2 regions of the Desulfofundulus thermocisternus DSM 10259 genome follow, and region 2 is predicted to be linked to the other one. Evidence: riboswitches for the same ligand, from Rfam matches in the RefSeq annotation. Region 2 holds a riboswitch; the other holds the start of a gene.

What was found. Region 2 has a riboswitch for cobalamin ahead of BR83_RS0107665 (energy-coupling factor ABC transporter permease). Riboswitches for the same ligand answer to the same signal wherever they lie in the genome.
Region 1: another riboswitch for cobalamin. It lies ahead of thiC (phosphomethylpyrimidine synthase ThiC); the one in region 2 lies ahead of BR83_RS0107665 (energy-coupling factor ABC transporter permease).

Annotation. Positions count from the first base shown of each region.
Region 1 is NZ_JMLG01000002.1:167,967-175,683, forward strand. Features, by position in the region: gene BR83_RS0102855 (helix-turn-helix transcriptional regulator) at 1-106, opposite strand, end outside; gene BR83_RS14890 (MFS transporter) at 199-1,296, opposite strand; gene BR83_RS0102865 (methyltransferase) at 1,562-2,593, opposite strand; gene bzaB (B12 lower ligand biosynthesis ThiC-like protein BzaB) at 2,710-3,984, opposite strand; gene thiC (phosphomethylpyrimidine synthase ThiC) at 3,988-5,286, opposite strand; cobalamin riboswitch at 5,393-5,639, opposite strand; gene BR83_RS0102885 (DUF6125 family protein) at 5,836-6,348, shown strand; gene BR83_RS0102890 (fumarylacetoacetate hydrolase family protein) at 6,383-7,144, opposite strand; gene BR83_RS0102900 (S-layer homology domain-containing protein) at 7,427-7,717, opposite strand, start outside.
Region 2 is NZ_JMLG01000007.1:34,105-41,821, forward strand. Features, by position in the region: gene BR83_RS15335 (energy-coupling factor ABC transporter ATP-binding protein) at 1-480, opposite strand, end outside; gene cbiQ (cobalt ECF transporter T component CbiQ) at 477-1,259, opposite strand; gene BR83_RS15340 (energy-coupling factor ABC transporter substrate-binding protein) at 1,246-1,584, opposite strand; gene BR83_RS0107665 (energy-coupling factor ABC transporter permease) at 1,581-2,330, opposite strand; cobalamin riboswitch at 2,700-2,922, opposite strand; gene groL (chaperonin GroEL) at 3,021-4,640, opposite strand; gene groES (co-chaperone GroES) at 4,700-4,990, opposite strand; gene BR83_RS0107685 (MogA/MoaB family molybdenum cofactor biosynthesis protein) at 5,339-5,830, opposite strand; gene fdhD (formate dehydrogenase accessory sulfurtransferase FdhD) at 5,940-6,731, shown strand; gene BR83_RS0107695 (hypothetical protein) at 6,728-6,922, opposite strand; gene BR83_RS0107700 (4Fe-4S binding protein) at 7,009-7,302, opposite strand; gene BR83_RS0107705 (long-chain-fatty-acid--CoA ligase) at 7,399-7,717, opposite strand, start outside.

The DNA of each region.
Region 1 (7,717 bases), on a different contig from region 2:
GAATAAGCTCATAGCCATGGGCAGGTTTCAACCGCAAAAGAAACAGCAGTACCGGCAGCAGCAACCGGTCTGCTGTAAAATTCCAGGAACAACTGCATTTGCACATAATAATACACCTCATCTATTTGCAATAAGCACTTATGGTTAAAAATATAATAACATAACCGGCTCACAACGGCAAGGAGCAGTTATGCTTCATTAAAACTGTTTTTTCACCGAACCTGCTGCTCCGGGAACTTCCCGGGCTGCCGGTACGGCCACCAGCAGGCCGGCCACCCCCAGCCCGGCTGCGAAAAGCATCACTCCATGGTACCCCCAAATCTCGGCGATCAACCCGCCCAGGAAGGGGCCCACGGCACCACAGAGGTTTAAGGTGGACTGGAAGATACCGCTGGCGGTACCCCTTTCTTCCCCGCTCCGCAGGACAATAATCAGGGCGCCTACATAAAGACAGGACCACGCTACCCCCAGGAGGGCCTGCACCGCAAACAGGGCCGGCCGTGCGGTGATAAAGGCATAGGCGGTAAATACCCCGATGGAGAGCAGTTGACCAAAGGCAAAGACTTTATTTTCGTCAAACCTTTCCAAAAAGCGCATAACCACAAACTGCACGGCAAAATTAGTTCCCCAGAGCAAACCAATCCAGAACCGGTCTATGCCCAGCAACGAAAAGTACAGGGGCAGGATAATCCAGACGGCCGTGGCCCCCAGGTGGCGCAGGAATACGGCCAGGTAGAGCCGGAAATTGCGCCTGACCACCAGTCTTATCTTCGGGTTAATTTTGCTTTTTTTAACGGCACTTTCCTTGAAAGCCAGGGAAAGGACCAGGGCCACCAGGCAGCAGATGGAGCTGGTGATAAAGAGCAGGTGGAATTCCTTCAACAGCGCCGCCCCCAGAGCGCCGAAGATCCAGCCCAGGGAGCCGTAAGAGCTATATTTGCCCATATCGGCGCCGGACTCAAAGGCGTAAGCAATCAAGGCCGCGGTGGCAATTCCCAGGGACAGGCCCACGGCCGAACGCACCACGATCAAAACGAAAAGATTTTGAACCAACAACTGGGCGGCAAAGGTCACACCGCTGGCGGCCAGCCCCAGGCGCACAAACAAAAGCCTTCCCAGCGAGTCGGATTTCCAGCCGCAAAACAGGGAAGAAAATAAAAAAGCCGTCCCGTAAGCCGCCCCCACCAGGCCGATCTGCCAGTCCCTGGCCCCCAGCTGGGCCCCCAGCAGGGGGATGAAGATAAGGGAACCCTGCACGGCAAAATTGAGCAGGAAATTGACCAGGCTGATGAACATCAGATGGGATCTTCCTTGTTCAGTGGCACTTGCTACAGGTTCCAAAAAACACGCCTTCTTTCTGCCGTCAAGCCTTACGTAACGCTTTTATTTTACAGTTACATAAAACAATTTTACTCCCTGCCGGCAAATAGTTCATGGGAAATACAGGCCCCGCTGCCGCTGCCACCGGCTGTAACCGAAAAAAAAGCCGCCTTCAGGCAGCTTTGCTAAGAGTTTCTCACGATCTCCTCTATTTCCGCGTTTCCCGCTGCCACAAAGAAGGTCATTCCCCCTGAAAGCAGCGCCCGGGAGCTTTTCTACCCCTTAACAGGCCGCTGCCTGCAGTCAGCGGGTGGTAAGTCACATCCTCAAAACCGGCGTCCTCCAGCCAGCTGCCCATTTCCTGCACGCTGTACACCCGGCCGGTAAGGGTGCCCACCAGCATGTTCAGGTCAAAGAGGGCGGCCTCCAGGGCAGGATCTTCCGCCAGTACATAATCGTGAATCACCACCTGCCCGCCCGGGCGCAGGGCCCGGAAGACCCGTTCCATGAGCTGCCGGTTGGTGGCGGCGTCATAAATGTGCACCACATTGGAGGCCAGGACCAGGTCGTAAACCCCTTCGCCCAGCTCGTCCCTGGTGAAATCCCCGGCACATAGCTCCACCCGGTCCAGAACCCCCGCCGCTTCCATCAATTCCCGGGTGATCTCCAGGGTGGGAGCCAGGTCCAGGATGGTGGCCCGGGCCCCGGGCTCTTTCTTCAACAGGGCAACGGTATACACCCCGGGCCCGCCTCCCAAATCCAGTAAGCGTTCGCATCCGCTTAAATCCAGCACGGCGGCCATCTGCTCCGCTTTGAGCCGGGCCCGGTCCCCCATGGCCAGGATGTAGTCCCGCAGGCGCTCTTCATAGTTCGCCCGTTCCACGGCCTCGAAACCCACCGGGCGGCCGGTGCGCACGGCCTCGCCCAGCCGGGACCAACCCTCGGCCAGGTTGGCAAAGTGGTGCACCGCATGGCCCAGGTAGGCATCCCTTCCCCGCACCAGATGGCGGCTGGCCAGTGGGGCGTTGCGGTAAAACTCGCCCTCCCTTTCCACCAGCCCCAGGCCCTCCAGGGCAACCAGCAGGCGGGCGGTGGCTTCCGGGTGGGTGCCCAGGGCCGCGGCTACCCGGGCGGGAGTTTGGGCGCCCCGGGCCAGGACGTCGAAAAGGCCCAGGTCCACGGCCGTAAAAAGCACCTGAGCCGCCCAGTGGCCGCGGCAAATATGCAGTATATACCAGCCGCCGGAAGAAGAACGCGCTTCATCGCTACACATTTACACGTCACCTCGAAAATGCCGTGTTCTAACACTGAACCTGCCATCCCCCGCAGCCCGGGCGGAGGATGCTTTCCGGATACCCTGCCCGGCCAGTGTTCAACTGCCGGATTTTTTCACGGCCGGAAATATTCCCTGACCAGTCGCAGGGCGCATTCATCCCCGCAGGCGCTGCAAGGTTCCCCTTTTTCCTTCTCAAGGTAACAGCGCACCAGGGCCGGGTCGATGGCCAGGCCGGCCACGGCCTCCCGGTCCAGGGAAGCCCGGGCCCGGGCCATTTTCAGGTCCCACTCCCAGGCCCCCCTGACGCCTTTGGCAATGTCGGCAGCGTGGGCGGCAATGCGGGCAGCCATCACCCCCACGCGCACGTCCTCTTCCGTGGGCAGGCCCAGGTGCTCCGCCGGCGTGACGTAGCAGATGAAGTCCGCCCCGGAAGCCCCGGCCAGGGCGCCGCCGATGGCCGCGGTGATATGATCGTACCCCGGGGCCACATCAATGGCCAGGGTGCCCAGGACAAAATACGGGGCCTGGTGGCAGAGCTGCTTCTGCAGGAGCATGGTGGTCTCCACATGGTGGATGGGCACATGCCCCGGCCCCTCCACCATCACCTGCACCCCTTTCTCCCTGGCGCGGGCCACCAGTTCCCCGGCCACCAGCAGGCCCTGGATCTGGGCGCCGTCCAGGGAATCGGCAATGCACCCGGGGCGGATGGCATCGCCCAGGCTCAAGGTTACGTCGTACTCCCGCAGGATGTCCAGCACCCGGTCGAACTCCTCATAAAGGGGATTTTCTTTCCGGTTGTGCAGCATCCAGCCGGTGAGGAAGGCGCCGCCCCGGCTCACGATGTCCGTCACCCGGCCGGTTTTCTGCAGGCGCTCCACCACCTCAAAATTGAGGGCGCAGTGAATGGCCATGAAATCAATGCCCGCAGCCGCCTGCTTTTCTATGGCTTCAAACATGTCCTCCGGGGTCATGGCCACAATGCCGCCCCTCTTCTCGATGGCCTCAATGCCCGCCTGGTAGATGGGCACGCTTCCCACGGGAACCGTGGCCCTTTCCAGGCTAACGCGGCGCATGCCGTCGATGTCCCCCCCGGTGGAGAGGTCCATAATGGCATCGGCCCCGGCGGAAATGGCCACCTCGATCTTGCGGGCCTCCATTTCCGGGTCGTCCCGGTCGCTGGAGGTGCCAATGAGGGCATTCACCTTGGTCCGCAGGCCCCGCCCGATGGCGCAGGTCCGGATCCCTTTCCGCAACCTGTTTTTCGGGATGACGATGGTACCGGCGGCCACCCCGGCCCGGATGAATTCCGGGTCCACTCCCTCCTGCCGGGCCGCCTCCTCCATTTCCGGCGTAATAAAGCCCTTCCTGGCTGCCAGTAACCGGGTCATAACCTAACACACCCCCTGCTCTTTGCCCAGATATTCCCCGACCACCTGCATGGCGCAGTACCTGCCGCACATGGCGCAGGCCCGGTGGGAACCATGGCTGCGTTCCCGGCGCAGGGCATCGGCCCGGAGGGGATCAATGGCCAGCTCGATCTGCCTGTCCCAATCCAGGGCCTTGCGGGCCCGGGACATTTCCAGGTCCCACTGCGCCGCCCGGGGCTCCCTGGCCACGTCGGCCGCATGGGCGGCTATGCGGGCGGCGACCACCCCTTCCCGCACCTGCTCCACACCGGGCAGTCCCAGGTGCTCCGCGGCGGTGACGTAACAGAGAAATTCCGCTCCGGCCCAGGCCGCCAGGGCCCCGCCGATGGCTGCAGTAACATGGTCGTACCCCGGGGCGATGTCCGTAACCACCGGGCCGAAGACAAAATAGGGTGCCCCGTGGCAGAGCTGCTTTTCCAGCTGTACGGTGGCCTTCAGGTGCCCCAGGGGGACGTGCCCCGGTCCTTTGACCATCACCTGCACCTGCTGCTGCCGGGCCCGGGCCACCAGTTCCCCCAGCACCACCAGCTCCTGCACCTGGGCCGCGTCCAGGGAATCGGCCAGGCAGCCCGGACGCCAGCCGTCGGCCAGGCTCAAGGTAACATCATAGCGGCGGCAGATCTCCAGCAGCCGGTCGAAATGCTCGTAAAGGGGATTTTCCTTCTGGTTGTAAATCATCCAGCCCATTAAGTGGCTGCCCCCGTGACTGACCAGGTAATCGACGCGGCGGTGTTTCTTTGCCGCCCGCAGGGTCTGCCACGTGGTGGCACAGTGCAGGGCCAGAAAATCCACCCCGTCGGCCGCCTGCCGCTCGATGACCTCGAACATCTCGTCCACCTTCATTTTGACCGCCGCCCCGTACTTCTCCCGGGCTTCCGCCAGGGCCTGGTACACGGGCAGGGTACCCACGGGCGTGGTGGTTGCGGCCAGCACAGCCCGCCGGGCACCGTCTATATCCCCATATACGCTCAGGTCCATGACGGCGTCCGTCCCGGCTTCCACGGCGGCGCGCACCTTGGCCACCTCACCTTCAATGGTATCACCGGGCCCCGCCAGGCCCACGCTGGCGCTTACCTTCACCCGAAGTCCTGTTCCGATGCCCACGGGATTGATGTTCTTTCTCCTGCGGTTGCGGGGAATGACAATGGTGCCTTCCGCCACCCCCCGGCGGATAAATTCCGGGTCCACCCCTTCCCGGCCGGCCACCCTTTTCATTTCCGGGGTAATTTCCCCGGCCAGGGCCCTGGCCATTTGCGTCGGCATTTATAACCACCTCCAGGCAGGTAAAATAAAAAGTCCCCAGCCAAAAACTTTCTGGCTGAGGACTTTACCATCATCCTCCGCGCACGGCTGCCCTTTCGCGCGAGGGCGACCACACTTCAAACAGGCAGGTCTCCTGGCTAACGGATCATTGCCCTTCCCCCCGGCCTTCCCGGCCGGCGTTCAACCGCGCTGCTTTTCTTACCTGCAGCTGTACACGGTGAATGCCTGCGACCAGTGACCGGGACAAGCTCCCCGACTACAGTGGCGGGACCGCGCCGTTTCCGGGTGGTATGCCACCCGTCCGGACTTCCCTATTCTCCCCTTCATGGGGCACCTGTTTGACTATTCAATTATCCAGGGTCTATTTTAACACAGCCGGCCCGGGGCGGGCAAGAAAAATTTTCCGTGAGATTCAAAATCAACCCCTCCGGCGGGCCGGGAAACCGGTTATGATTTACCAACCGCGGCTCTGGAAATGAACACATAAAAATGATATTATTTAAAAAAGATTAACAAATTAATTATTTTAAAGAAAGGTAGGGAGAGGCTATGGCCAACCAGTTTGCCGGGCTTTCCAGGGAAGAACTGCTGGCCGTGCTGAGCGATTTTGCCAAGCGCTGGCTGGCCCACGACGGGCTGTGGTTCCAGGCCGTGGAGCGGGAGCATGGTATGGAGGCAGCCATCAGGGCCGATGCGGCCGCCTGGGAACAATTCACGGTCAATGAAGCCAGGCGGATCATGAAGCTGCACGGCATCCCGGAAAACGGGGGCATCCCGGCATTAAAAAAGGCGCTGGGATACCGCCTGTACGCCCTGCTCAACCGCCAGGAAATTGTCGATGTGGACGAGAACCGGATTATTTTCCGCATGAACGACTGCCGGGTGCAGTCGGCCCGCAAAAGGAAAAACCTGCCCGACTTCCCCTGCAAAACCGTGGGGCTGGTGGAATATACGGAGTTTGCCCGGGCCATCGACCCGCGCATTAAAACCCGCTGCGTCTGCTGCCCGCCCGACGAGCACCCGGAAGAATACTACTGCGCCTGGGAATTCTGGATCGACTGAACGGCTTTCACCCGTGCCGGGCGCCGGCGGTCAGCTAGGCGCCCGACACGATCACATTGGCCAGCCGGCCGATGCCGGATATAACCACCTCCACCTGATCGCCCGGCTGTACCGGCCCCACCCCGGCGGGAGTACCCGTAAGGATGACATCCCCGGGCAAAAGGGTCATAATATGGGAAATAAAACTGACCAGCCGGTATACGGGAAAAATAAGCTGTGAGGTGGAGGAGTGCTGCTTTCTCTCCCCGTTGAGGTAAAGTGAAACTTCCCTGTCCCCCGGATCCAGGCCGGTGACGATATAGGGCCCCAGGGGCAGGAAGGTGTCGAAGGATTTGGCCCGGGTCCACTGCCCGTCCTTTTTCTGGAGGTCCCGGGCAGTAATATCATTGGCGCAGGTATACCCCAGAATGTATTCCGCGGCCTCTTCCTCCTGCACCTGCCAGGCCTTTTTCCCCATCACCACCGCCAGCTCGGCTTCGTAGTCCACCTGCCGGCTCATGGCAGGATAAACAACAGGTTTTCCCGGGCCGGTTACAGCTGTGGGCGGTTTGAGAAACAGCACCGGTTCCTCCGGCAGGGAAAGGCCCAGCTCCAGGGCGTGATCCCGGTAATTAAGCCCCACACATACCGCCTTTGTGGGCAGGCAGGGGGCCAGCAGTTCCACTTCCGCCAGGGCAAACCGCCGTCCCGGAACCGGTTCCAGAGATTGAAAGGGGTCGGCCACAGGCAGAACCGTGTCACCATCAACTATGCCGAAAAAAGTCTGTCCCTCATAATGAAAGCGGCCAATACGCACAAAAAAACACCCCTGTTTACAGCGTTGATTTTCCAGTGTTATTTTACCACAGTCCTGACACTCTTTCACCCGGAGCTCTCACCTTCCGGCAAGGACGAAGGCGGGCCCGGGACCCTGGATAGCCGGGGCCGGCGCCTGAAGAGCGGAGAGCATTATGTAGAGGTAAAGGTTATAAATCCTTTTGCACCGGATGCCCGGCCATAATTCTCCGCCGGTGGCCAGCAACAAAGGGCCGGGTCCCCCGCCACAGCGGAAACCCGGCCCCTCCTGACCGGCCACTACCTAGTTCCCGGAAAGGATATTATCCTGCCCGGGCGCCGGTAATTCTCTGGCTTCTTTTGCTTCAGCCGGCAGTTCAATCTTTACTTCGCCGTAGTCGCACCTGTTCACCTGCACCCGCATTTCCACCAGTTCCACCGGTATGCTTTCCTCGCCCAATTTGTTGTTCAGAGCAACCACGACAAAAGCCTCCCCGCCCCGGGTCAGATAGTCATCGGTGCCGATATAATCCTTGCCCCAGAGGGAAATGGAGCGGACCATCCGGGCAACTGCATCCAGCGCCTTCTCAAATTC
Region 2 (7,717 bases):
CGGTTCCATGGCCAGGACACCGGCAAGACAAACCCGTTTCTTCTGGCCGTAACTCAGCAGGTGGGTGGGCTTATCCTTCAGGCCGGTAATCTCCGTGGCCTCCATAGCCGCTTCCACCCGGCGTAACACTTCCTCCCGGGACAAACCCAGGTTCAGCGGGCCAAAAGCAATCTCCTGGACCACACTGGCCGAAAAAAGCTGCATATCGGGGTCCTGAAAAACGATCCCCACGTTCCTGCGCAGCTCCATCAATGAGCGATGATCATAGCGCACCGGCCGTCCGTTAAACAGCACCTGCCCCCTCCCGGGACGCAGTATACCATTGAAATGCAAGAAAATAGTAGTTTTACCGGCCCCGTTGGAGCCCAGCACAGCTATTTTTTTTCCTCTTTCAATGGCCATTGTAGCTCCCCGCAGGGCAGCCGTTCCATCGGAATAGGTAAAATGAACATCCCGGGCTTCCAGTATATTTTCCTTCAAACAGGCCACCTCCAGGTCACCAGGACCAGAACCAGCAGGGTTAAATCCACCAGGGCAATCAGGACCAGGTTCTTTGCGGAAACCGGGCGGGGTTCCTCCCACATCCTTATCTCCCCTGTATAGCCCCTGGCCAGCAGGGCGGTATAAAGGGCCCGGGAACGGTGGTATGACCGGGCAAATAAGTTGGCCACCAGCTGGGCCATTGAGCGGAAAGAAACCCTGATGCCGGCATAACCGCAGCGGGAACCCTGGGAAACATACATCATCCCGGCCGTTTCCATGATTACGAAGATAAAACGGTAGATCAGACCCATCATCTCCACCAGCAGGGCGGGCACCCTCAGCCGGTGCAGGATGGAGATAATCTCCACCATGGGGGTAGTCAGGGATAAAAAGTACAGGCAGGATACCGCCCCCAGGGACTTGGTAAAAATCAGGGCTGCTTGATTTAAAGCGGGCCCGGTCACTCCCAGGGTAACCCCTCCGATAACAAGCCCGTAAACAGCGGGATCGGCCCCCCGGGAGATGGTCAGGGTAACGGCCAGCAGGCCGGCCACCAGGAAACCCAGGGGAAGGAACAGCAGCCGGAAGTAAAAGCGAGCCGGTACGCGGGCAACCATGATTACTGCTGCCGCCGCCAGGCAGGTAACCAGCAGTGGTACCAGGATGGTTGATGCTGCCAGACAGATACCCATGGTCAGGATGGCAAAGGCAAATTTTTCACCGGGGTGCACATGGCGCAGGCTGCTGGTATAAGCATACTGGTCAATCCTGAACAACGGCATCCCTCTCTTTTATCGTTCCCCGCCGGCGTTCCTGCCCGGTACCCTGTTCCCTGCGGCCCCGGTAGAATCCGATGAAATAGCCGATAAATCCGGCGCCCAGCGCTGCCTGCAGGGCAAAAAGCAGGCTTTCAATTTCCCCGCTGGGCGGCTCCCATACGGATTCGAACCAGGGCTGGTAATCCGGCTGCAGTTCTCCAATTACCTCTTCGGCCTGCTCATCGGCCCCTCCAAATTCAGCATTTTTATTTACCAGGAGAGGAAAAACAGCCAGAGCCAGAACAACCAGAATCAACAGCAGGTTCTTTAAACCGGCTTTCATCTCCACACCCCCCGGGATAAAACTCGCAACTGTTCCAGTTCCTGGCGGTTATGGGCCAGCAGAAAGTTAAAAACAATAATGGTCAGGATCCCCTCGCTGACAGCCAGCGGCACCTGGGTTATGGCAAAGATGCCCATAAACTTGACCATGGCTGCCATTACTCCCCCGTCAGGGGCGGGAAAAGCCAGGGCCAGCTGTACGGAGGTGGTAACATAGGTCAGGAGATCGCCCAAAAAGGCGGCCAGAAACACCGACAGCCAGCGGGGTAAAGACAGCCTCTCCCCCAACCGGTATATGGCACAGGCCACCAGCGGGCCGACCACCGCCATGGAAAAGGTGTTGGCCCCCAGCGTGGTCAGGCCCCCATGGGCCAGCAGGACCGCCTGAAAGAGCAGCACAATGAAGCCAAGAACACACATTACCCAGGGACCAAAAAGTATGGCTCCCAGACCCACTCCGGTGGGGTGAGAACAGCTGCCGGTAACGGAAGGAAGTTTCAACGCTGAAAGCACAAAAGCAAAGGCACCGGCCAGCCCCAGGAGCATTTTTACCCCCGGATCGACCTTTACGGCCCTCTGGATGGACAGCAGGCCGGCAATGAAGAAAGGCAGGGTCAGGACATACCAGAACAGGCTCCATTTTAAGGGAAGAAATCCCTCCATTATGTGCATAGCCCAGGCATTTTGCTGGGGAAAGCAGAGGAGCAGGAGAAGGGCAAATATAAGGGTACATGTCCGCTCTTTCATCAGCATCCCTCCCGTAGCAAGGTAACCGTTTAACAGGCGTCCAACCGGTACATGAAAACCCCCGGATCACTTCCGGGGGTTACAAACACAAAAAGGACATGCTGCACCGCTCCCCCGGTTCAGGATAGAGGAGTGGAATAGGCATGCCCCTGGCTGCCCACGGATCATGGCCCCTCCAAGTCACCTAATTGAAGAGGCTCTCCGGGCAGTGGACTGGTAACCCTTTAAGCTTTATCCCTCGGGATAAAGCACCTATTCCCGGTATATAAATGGAAAATTAATAGGAAAATTAATAACCCCTGCTAGTCCGGGTGCAGGGGTGAAAACGCCGTCTTTAACTCTTTCACCTCCCCATGGACCGTAGGTACAAACGGTGAAATGGAACGGGCAGGTTTCCTGGCTCATGGATCATCGCTTTAACCACGCCTTCCCAACCGGACACCCACCAGCAACTGCTAACCGGTCACTGCAAGTGCCCGACCAGTGGCATTGTGTGGCCAGCTCCCCATTCACAGTGGCGGCACCGCGTCAGATTTGCACTGACTTCCCTCTATCCCTTGAAAAAGGGAGCACCCGTTCAATTATTCAATTGCCTAAATTATAACACAACAGGTATATGCTGTCCAGAAGGATGCTGGAAAAATGAAATGGCCCTGCCTTTCAAGGCAGGACCGCTTATTTTCCCGGTTATTACATGGGAGGCATTCCGCCGCCCATACCGGTGTCTTTCTCTTTCTCCGGCTTCTCCGCCACCAGGGTTTCGGTAGTCAGGATCATGGCGGCAATGGAGGCAGCGTTCTGCAGGGCGGAACGGGTTACCTTGGCCGGGTCCACAATACCGGCTTCGATCATATTCACATACTCGCCGGTCAGAGCGTTGAAGCCCATGCCATCGGGAAGGGCCTTGACCTTCTCCACCACCACAGAGCCTTCCGCACCGGCATTGTTGGCAATCTGCCGCAGCGGTTCTTCCAGAGCCCGGCGCACAATGTCCACCCCGGTCTTCTCGTCCAGGCTGCTGGTTTCAATGTTATCCAGGGCCTTAATAGCCGCCACGTAAGCCACACCACCGCCGGAAACAATACCTTCTTCCACGGCGGCCCGGGTGGCGTTCAGGGCGTCCTCAATGCGCAGCTTCTTCTCTTTCATTTCAGTTTCCGTAGCCGCACCAACCTGGATGACCGCTACGCCGCCCGCCAGCTTGGCCAGGCGCTCCTGCAGTTTCTCCCGGTCAAAGTCGGAGGTTGTTTCTTCAATTTGCTTCTTAATGGAAGCAATGCGGGCGTTGATCTTGTCCTGGGAGCCGGCACCGCCGACAATAATGGTCTCTTCCTTCTTCACCCGGACCTTGGAAGCCCGGCCCAGCATGTCGATAGTAGCCTTGTCCAGCTTGAGGCCCAGCTCCTCGCTGATTACGGTACCGCCGGTGAGGATGGCGATATCCTCCAGCATGGCCTTGCGCCGGTCACCGAAACCGGGGGCTTTGACGGCCACACAGGACAGGGTACCGCGCAGCTTGTTCAGCACCAGGGTGGCCAGGGCCTCACCTTCCACATCCTCGGCAATAATCAGCAGCGGCTTGCCCGCCTGCACGATCCTTTCCAGGATGGGCAGCAGATCGGCCACGGCGCTGATCTTCCGGTCAGTAATGAGGATGTAGGGATCGTTGAGGATAGCCTCCATTTTCTCGGTATCGGTAACCATGTATGGGGATATGTAACCCCGGTCGAAATTCATCCCTTCCACCACTTCCAGGGTGGTGCCGATACCCTTGGATTCCTCGACGGTAATTACTCCGTCCTTGCCCACCTTTTCCATGGCTTCAGAGATCAATTCGCCGATGGACGGATCGTTGGCCGATATGGAAGCTACCTGAGCGATGGCCGCCTTGCTTTCCACAGGTTTAGCAGCAGCCTTGATGGCCTCCACGGCTTTTTCCACCGCTTTTTCAATGCCCCGCTTGATAATCATCGGGTTGGCTCCGGCAGCCACGTTCTTCAAGCCTTCCCGGACAATGGCCTGGGCCAGCACGGTAGCGGTGGTGGTACCATCGCCGGCCACGTCGTTGGTCTTGGTGGCCACTTCTTTAACCAGCTGGGCGCCCATATTTTCAAAGGGATCGGTTAATTCAATTTCCCGGGCGATGGTCACACCGTCATTGGTGATCATGGGAGAACCAAACTTTTTCTCCAGCACCACGTTACGGCCTTTTGGTCCCAGGGTAACCCGTACCGCTTCGGCCAGGGCATTAACGCCCCTCTCCAGGGCACGGCGTGCTTCTTCCCGGAAAATAATCTCTTTACCAGCCAATTTCCTCGACCTCCTCAGATATCAGATGTTTAATTATGTCTCCTTACACCAGCAAAAACCTACTTTTCAATAACCCCAAGGATGTCGGCTTCCCGCATGATCAGGTATTCTTCGTCATCTATCTTGACCTCATTACCGGCATATTTGGAGAACAGGACCCTGTCCCCCACCTTGAGGTCAACAGGTACACGGGTGCCATTATCCAGCAGGCGACCGGGACCTACCGCTATTACTTCCCCTTCCTGGGGCTTCTCCTTGGCGGTTTCAGGCAGCACAATGCCTCCCTTGGTCTTCTCCTCGCTGGGCAGCGGCTTGACAACCACCCGTTCACCCAATGGCCTGATTTTCACCTAAAACCCCTCCTTAGAATAGAGTTTGTTTTCTTTATTGTTAGCACTCATTTAAACTGAGTGCTAATACCCAAGTACTATAATATAAAGGGGGAATGATTAAAAGCAACTTTTCTCCATGGACCTAATCCCCCTTTAAAACCTTTTAAAGGAAATTACCCGACTTTATCTCTCATTTTCTCCCTCCGATAAGCTATTATCGCAAATTCCTGTCCAAACATTTCTTGACCTTTCTAGAAACATTTTCCCCATAAGAAAAATGGTTTATACATGCAAAATTAATTAAGCATACCAGCCCGTTTTTAAGGAAGATGTGTACCGGCCGCAGGTTTTTACCGCGGCAACCCCTTAATCTGCCCCGCACTCACCGCCCCTGCCGGTAAGTATTTCCAGGCCATGGGAAAGTGCCGGCAGAATTACTTCCAGGCATTCCCTCACCGCCCGGGCACTGCCCGGCAGGTTGATGATGAGCGTTTGGTGCCTGATGCCCGCTGCAGCCCGGCTGAGCATGGCCCGGGGTGTTTTTTTGAGACTTTCCAGCCGCATTACCTCAGGAATACCCGGCACTTCCCGCTGAATAACCGCCCGGGTTGCCTCGGGGGTGTTGTCCCGCGGGGCGAAGCCCGTACCGCCGGTGGTCAGGATGAGGTCCAGCTTCTCCTGGTCGACCATTTTGATGAGCGTTTCTTTCAGGACATCCAGATCATCGGGCACAATATAGTAAGATACCACTTCCCCCCCGATACCGGCTACCATCTCGCGAATCACCCCGGCACTTCTATCCTCCCTTTCACCCCGGGAACCTTTATCACTGGCTGTTAGAATACCAACCCGCCACATGGACATCACCTCCAGTATAATCAGAACAGGATAACCACATCTTATTCAGTTGAAGCATTAAACCGGTTAAAGATAAAATAGTGGTAATGAGCTGCAGGAGGTTAAACCAATGGCCATATCCGAAACCACTACCGTTACCGTAAAAAAAGTGATCGGCGGCCGTGTGACAACCGTTGAAGATGAAGTGGCCCGGGAAGTTCCGGTCACTATCTTTTTAAACGACGAAGAACTGGTTACCCTGGTCTGTTCCCCCGGCCACCTGGAAGAACTGGCAGTGGGCTTTCTGTGCTCCGAAGGCATCCTTCAAGAGCGCGCGGACTTGAAAGAAGTTTTTATCCGCCCTGAAGAAGGCTTGATCTGGGTGGAAACTACCCGGCCCGTCCCCGCCCGCCGGCAATTTTTAAAGCGCTACATTACCACCTGCTGCGGCCGGGGACGTTCCACCTTTTATTTTGTCAATGATGCCCGGGGCATATCACCGGTAACCTCGTCCCTGGCCGTCAGGAGCGATACAATCCTTGAATTCAGCCGGGAACTGGAAAAAATGGCCGCCCTGTTTCAAACCACCGGCGGCACCCACAGCGCGGCCCTTTATTCCGCAAACCAGCGCCTGCTGTTTTATGAAGACATCGGCCGTCATAACGCCGTGGATAAAATCTTCGGCCGCGCTTTTCTGGATGGAATGGCATTAAGGGATAAACTTCTGGTCTTCAGCGGCCGCGTTTCCTCGGAAATCCTGATCAAGGTGGCCCGCATGGGCATCCCTGTAATTGTGGCCAGGGGGGCACCTACCGGCCTGGCCCTGGAAATGGCCCGGGAAACCGGCGTTACCGTTGTAGGATTTGCCAGGAAAGGCAGGATGAATATTTACACCTGCCCGGAACGAATTCTTTTCCCTTAAAAGCAACCCAGTTCACAGGCTTTGATTTTGATTCCCAGGGCATCACAGGCCGCGCCCACGACCCTTACCGGCACGTTCAGCTCCCCGGCCAGCCTGCGGGCTTCAGTACAGGTCAGCCGGCCGTCAACTGCAGCCTGCCTGACGGCTTCCAGAACCCGTGGCTCAACAGTTAAACTTTGCTTTTCTTTCAACTTTTATCCCTCCCTTGCTACCTTCTAAAAGGGCATTAAAAACCAGGCCATGTTACGGCCTGGTCTTAATATATCATATATTACCGCTAAGCGGGAACAATGGCTCCCAGCTTGCACCGGGCCAGGCATTCACCGCAACGGATACACAGGGCCTGGTCAATGGAATGGGGCTCTTTTTTGTTGCCCGAAATGGCACCCGTTTCGCAGGCTTTGGTGCACATCTGGCAGCCCTTACATTTTGCCGGGTCCACCTTCAGGGCGGGAATCTCGACCCCGGCAGCCGCGGCCACCTCTTTCACTCTGGCTCCCGGTGGTATGACAAGCTGCACGCCGTTTAAAGTAATAACCACTTCTTTTTGTTGCTTTCTGGCTTCGGCCATCCTCCCCATCTCCCATGTAAAAGATTATTCTCAACTTTAAAATACTTTCTACAGGGGACGGCCGATCCCTCCCGCAGCACACAAAACTTATGAACATTATTTCTTCTGCCTGGCCAGTTCTTCCTCCCGCAGGTAACGGCGCAGCACCTTACCCACAATGGTTTTGGGCAGGCTGTCCCTGAATTCCACCTGCCGCGGCACCTTGTAAGCCGCCAGTTTGCTGCGGCAGTACTGGATCAATTCTTCTTCCGTTGCCGTCTGTCCCTGCTTTAACACCACAAAAGCTTTCACCGTTTCCCCCCGGTAGGGGTCGGGTATCCCGGCTACCACGGCTTCCTGAACCTTGGGATGCTCAAATAAAACTTCTTCGACCTCGCGCGGGTAGATATTGAAGCCACCAGCCACAATCATATCC